2 linked regions of the Methanothermobacter marburgensis str. Marburg genome follow. The main gene of each other region encodes a partner of the protein of the gene in region 2 in a complex. Links are inferred from orthologs where the notes say so. Each region holds a gene or a part of one and is shown on either strand. Other genes may lie near its edges.

Evidence for each region. Proteins that work in one complex are often made in the same cells at the same time.
Region 1: the proteins of pscS (region 2) and MTBMA_RS07675 are in contact, whole or in part, in a solved structure (PDB 3WKR), measured with the Methanocaldococcus jannaschii proteins. The link is inferred for Methanothermobacter marburgensis str. Marburg from one-to-one orthologs.

Annotation. Positions count from the first base shown.
Region 1 is NC_014408.1:1,446,008-1,448,733, forward strand. It holds MTBMA_RS07675 (DUF2100 domain-containing protein), read left to right. Parts: upstream 1-892; coding sequence 893-1,561; downstream 1,562-2,726. Other genes in the region: MTBMA_RS07670 (histone deacetylase family protein), read left to right, coding at 1-880; mptA (GTP cyclohydrolase MptA), read left to right, coding at 1,826-2,726.
Region 2 is NC_014408.1:1,334,459-1,337,391, forward strand. It holds pscS (O-phospho-L-seryl-tRNA:Cys-tRNA synthase), read right to left. Parts: upstream 2,069-2,933; coding sequence 932-2,068; downstream 1-931. Other genes in the region: MTBMA_RS07095 (universal stress protein), read left to right, coding at 1-428; MTBMA_RS07100 (transcriptional regulator), read left to right, coding at 447-854; MTBMA_RS07110 (NTPase), read right to left, coding at 2,071-2,580; MTBMA_RS07115 (radical SAM protein), read right to left, coding at 2,601-2,933. UniProt on the Methanocaldococcus jannaschii protein: Converts O-phospho-L-seryl-tRNA(Cys) (Sep-tRNA(Cys)) to L-cysteinyl-tRNA(Cys) (Cys-tRNA(Cys)).

The sequences.
Region 1 (2,726 bases), 110 kb from region 2 along the record:
GTTCATGGAGCCAAGGATGGCAGGTGTCCATGATATCCTAATGGTCCACAGCAGCGTCCATGTGGAGTACCTCGAGGTGTTCTCAGGGAGGGGCGGTGGATGGCTGGACTATGACACCTACATGACACCTGAGAGCTTCAGTGTGGCGAGGCTCGCCGCAGGTGGCGCCATGGTCGCGGCTGAGGAGGCATTGAAAAGTGGATGGGGATACTCCGTTGCAAGACCCCCAGGTCACCATGCCACCTATGACAGGTCCATGGGTTTCTGCATATTCAACAACATCGCCATAGCCATTGAGCACAGCCGCAGGAACCTCGGGATTTCAAAGGCTGCTGTAATTGACTTTGACGTTCACCACGGAAACGGAACATCAAGCATATTCTACACCGACCCGGAAGTCATGTACATCTCGGTGCACCAGGACCCCAGGACACTCTTCCCAGGGACAGGATTTATTGAAGAGATAGGAGAGAGTGATGGTAAGGGCTTCAACCTCAACATCCCCATGCCCAGGGGTTCAGGAAACAACGACTATATCTGGATACTCTCAGAGGTGCTCCCCCAGGTACTCAGTGAATTCAGGGCAGATATGTTATTCGTATCTGCAGGGTTCGATGCCCACAGGCTGGATCCGCTGGCAGATATAATGGTGGATGAGGAGTTCTTCTCATGGATGGGATGGTTCATCCATGACACAGGGCTGCCATGCGCAGCTGTGCTTGAGGGAGGCTATGACCTCCAGGCCCTTGGAAACTCAAATGTCTCATTCATTGAGGGCCTTGAGGGTTCCAGTGTTAAGGTGGAATATGAGAGGTCACCGGCTGTGGCTGAAATCTTCAATGAGATTAGCGATGTGTTTTCACCATTCTTCAATTTCTGAGAGGGTCAGAAGATGGAAAAAATCAGGCTTGAACAGGCAGAGGAGCTTATAAGAAAATCATGCACGAATATCCGGAGGGAATCCAGGTTCAGGGACCCCCATGATGGTGTCATAGACACCAGAAAATTTCAGGAGGCCCTGATGGAACTCATTGAAGCCGAGGACCATATATATGCCAGCCTTCCATCCCATGAGCTCACCGGGGAAGATGCATACGATTTCTGCAGGAGGCTCATGGCCTCCAGGGAGGCCATTGACGGCATGCTTGCAGATTTCGGTGTCATTGAACGTGAAGACCCATCTGAAAGGATAAAAGAAGCTTCGAAGGGTAAACTGATACTTGTGAATAATTCATCAGTTAAAAAGCTCCTTGTTAAGGCCGGCGTTGAGCCGGGGAATATCCTGGTTGCAGGTGCGCCCCTCTCAGTGGATGATATGAAGAAGATAAACCCCCGGATCCCTGATGCTGCCCTTAAGGGTATAGAGAAGAAGATAGAGCACCTTAAGAATGACATTGAAAGGAAGCTTGAAGACCTTGGGGAAATCCTCGTTATAGGGGAGCCCGATAAAAGCACAGGCCTCCTTGCATCAAGGGCTGAAGAACTGTATGGTGCCGGTGTGAGACTGAATGAGAATATCAGGGACCTCACCCCTGAGGAGATACTGAAACTCCTCTCATAGATTGATTATTGCCTGAGGTATCTTTTGATGGTAGAATGATGCCTTCAGTCACAGCATGACCCAAGGTTCCGGTACATCCTCCATTATTGCACCATTTCAGAAAAGACCGGACTGAAATTCCATCAAAGAAACCAATCCGCCTTACACGGGACTTCAGTGTAATATTATGTTTCATGGGACTCATAATCACCTGACAAGTATATAAGCAAAGTTTTCATACTATACTTAAAAACCTAGGTAACCATTACTTATGGGGTGTAAAATTTGGGTTTAGTTTGTTTTCCAGATACACAGGACAAGATTCCTAGCATCCCCGTTCACCTTACAAGGGTGGGTGTTACAGGTGTTAAGAAGCTTCTGAAGATAGAAAGGGATGGTAGAAGACCCATAATACTTCTTCCAACATTTGATGCATTTGTGGACCTTCCGAGCAGGCAGAGGGGGATCCACATGTCAAGGAACCCCGAGGCCATAAGTGACGTCCTCGAGGAGGTTGTTGAAAACAACGCCCTTGAACTGGAATCCCTCTGCGCAGAGATAGTCAATGAACTCCTCAAAAAGCACAGGTACGCCCGCAGAGCCGAGGTGAGCATGAAGAGCGACTTCATGTTCATGAAGAAATCCCCTGTCACCGCCAAGAAGAGCCAGGAGATGACAAAGATCATGGCAGACGCCATCGGGTACCGGGACGATGACGGTATAGTCATACGCAAGATGATAGGGGCAGAGGTGGTAGGGATGACCGTGTGCCCCTGTGCACAGGAATCGGTTAAGGAAACATCCCGTCAGAATCTCCTGGAATTCCTTGACCCTGAAACAGTTGAAAGGGTTCTTGACTGTGTATCCTTCGCCTCCCACAACCAGAGGGGGCGCGGCATGATAATGATAGAGGTCCCAGAGGACCAGACGATAAGGGCCGAAAACCTCATAAACATCATAGAGAGCTCCATGAGTTCACCTGTCTATGAACTCCTCAAGAGGCCCGATGAAAATGCCGTTGTTGTGAGTGCCCATGAGAACCCCATGTTCGTTGAGGACTGCGTCCGTAACATGGTGCACAGGATAGTCAGCGAGTACCCCCACCTCCCCGACGACACTATAGTCACCGTAAGGCAGATAAACGAGGAGAGCATACACAGACACAACGCCTTCGCTGAGAAGGTTG
Region 2 (2,933 bases):
TGATACCCACAGATGGCTCAGATGACGCCAGGAAGGCAACAGAACACGCATTCAGAATTGCAGAGATGAGCGGTGCAGATATCCTCGGGATAAGTGTAGTTGACACATCCTACAGGAAGGTCTGGGATGAGGATATCAGCAGGCGCATTGAAAGGATACTCAGAAAACAGTCAGAGAAGGCAATATCCATCCTCAAGGACGAATTTTCATCAATGCAGGAAAATGGTAGGATGAAGGAGTGCAAACTAGATACCCAGATACTTGAGGGCAACCCTGCAGAGGTTATCCTCGAGACAATGGAGGATGAGGATGTGGACCTGGTCGTCATGGGCAGTTCAGGTAAACACGGCCTCGACCGCATAATATCAGGAAGCATAACGCGTAAGGTTCTTAAATCTGCAGAAACCCCCATACTGGTGGTTGGGTAAATAAGTGAAGGTGATTCAATGATAGGAAAAAAGACATTAAGTGATGAGAAACTGGCGCTTATAACCTTCAGCGGACCCTTAAGCAAAACCGGTGAAATCATTGAAGATGTGATGGAATTCATCTCATCAGAGGACCTTGAAATAGCAGGTGACCCGGTGGTGATATTCTACACAAGCCCCCTCAAGGATGATGGCCGGTATGATGCCGGAATACCCATAAAGGGCGAATCAGAGGGTGCCGGTGACATTAAAATTGTTACGATCCCCGAACACACCGTCATATTTAAAGAATACACTGAAAACCGGAATGAAGCCTATGAGGAGCTCATAGCTTACACAGAGGAGAACGGAATTGACATAATAGGGGCGCCACGGGAGATATACCATGAAAAGGTAAGGGAAATACAGTTCCCTGTTATACTATAGGTAAATTCCCTGTTTTATTGATTCAATTCCTGTTCTTCTTAAGTTCATGATTTAACCCCATTTCCCATGACAAAAATTTAATTCCTGTTTTTTTCGATGATCTCCCTGAAGGAGTCAATGACATACTGAACCTGCCCATCTGTCATCCCATAGACACTGCACTTGAACCACTTGGTCTGACCCCTTCTTATACCCACAATCCTCCTCTTCTTAAGTTCCTCGTAGAGGAAGAACCCCTTCCTGGGATGTGAAGATGCGATATCGTGGAATACGGGGGTTTCAAACCTCACAAGGTCGTGTTCCTTGGGCCTCTTACCAATCTGCCTTATACCCCCCATTTCCTCGAGTTCAGAGACAAGTTTCCGGGTTTTTTTAATCTCATCGTCCCACCTGGAAACCCTCTCCACAACGTGTGGAAGGGAAGCCATGAGGGTGGCAAGTGGTGCTCCACGTGATGTGCAGCCCAGCATCTCAATCTCCTTCTTCTCATGCCTCCCTGACCTTCTGAGAAGGGTGTCCTCCCATTCAGACCTCATCCCAAGAACACCTATCGGTCCAGAGGCCGCCATGCTCTTGTGCCCGCTTCCAACAACAAAGTCCGCTCCGATTTCTCTGAGTTTAACAGGGAGGCGCCCCATGGAATAGGCGCAGTTCAGGAGAAGTGGGACACCCATCTTTCTGCATATCCTGGCTACCTCCTCTGCATCGGTGAGGTTACCGTAATTACCATCCACATGTGTTAGAACTGCAAGTTTAACATCAACCCTGTCAGCGACATCCTCAAGGACCTCCCTGTAGGCCTCAGGTTTTATCTCATAGTCAGGGTATCCTGTTGATGGGACCTCAACAATCTCAAGGTTGTTTCTCTCTGCAGCGAGGTGTGTTGTGTAGTGTGCGTTTCCATCTGCAACGATGGTGTCACCAGCCTCGCAGAGGGCGTGCATCACCGCAAATTTACCCTCCCTTGCCCCGTGAACAGTCCTGACAGCATCGGCGTCTATGAAATCTGCAAGGTCATCAAGGAAACTGTTCACAGCCGGCCTTGTAACCTGGTCCAGTCTTCCAGCGCAGTAATCACAGACACTGTAGCCATCCCCAAATTCATAGAGGGCCTTCCTGGCGGCTGCAGGTAAAACACCGCCCCTCTGGAGGGGGTTGAGGTTGAGGTTGTCCCTCTCAAGTGCCCTTGTAATACCATAATCAGCGCATTCCATAATCAATCACCCAGTAAATCAATGATCCTCCGATAAACATGATCACGGCTCTCAGGAGCCACAACAAATACTCTTATGTCACCCCTCTTTCTTATACTTTGAACAAGTTTTCTGTGGACCGCTGCAACCACAGGAACTTCTGAATCCAGCGCCTCCTCCACAGCCCTCCTGAACCCCTCACTCTTAAGTTCCATTGGGGCTATCTCATCTATCAGGACACAGTCGTCCTCTTTCAGCGCCCTCATTATCGCTGGAACAGCGATTTCATCAATAACCTCAACGTTCACACCGTACCTTCCAACCCGCGGCCCCCTGCTATCCACCGAGGCAAGAAGACCCCTTCTACCTGATTTTATATCCACAACCTCAAAGCCAACCCTTGATGAACCCTCCCTCACCTCCGGGGTGAATATGCCCCCAGTAGAAAGACCCGAAAGTTCCAGGTAATCCTTTATTCTCTCAATAAGGGTGCTCTTCCCGCTTCCAGGCCTTCCTGTTATTAAAATCTTCACATGGCTCACCTCAACTATCCTCAGATAAGATTTTCAATACCCTCCCTCAGAGCCCATCGCCTCGCCTCTTCAAGTTCCTCACGGGATGGATAACGGTTCAGTTCAGGGTACCATGATGCCCTGTAGAGGGGCCTGTACTGGCCCATGATGTTCATTACGGTATCCTTCCCAAGGTTATCTGCGACCCATGATATGATGGGTTTTGTGCAGCACTCAATGTGCCCTGGAATCACCAGGTGCCTTATTATCATATCTTCTCCCCTTATTCTGAGGTGATTCTCTGATACGACCTCAAAGTAGTTCCCTACGCCGGCAAGTTTCAATGCACAGTCACTGTTGCCAAATTTGAAGTC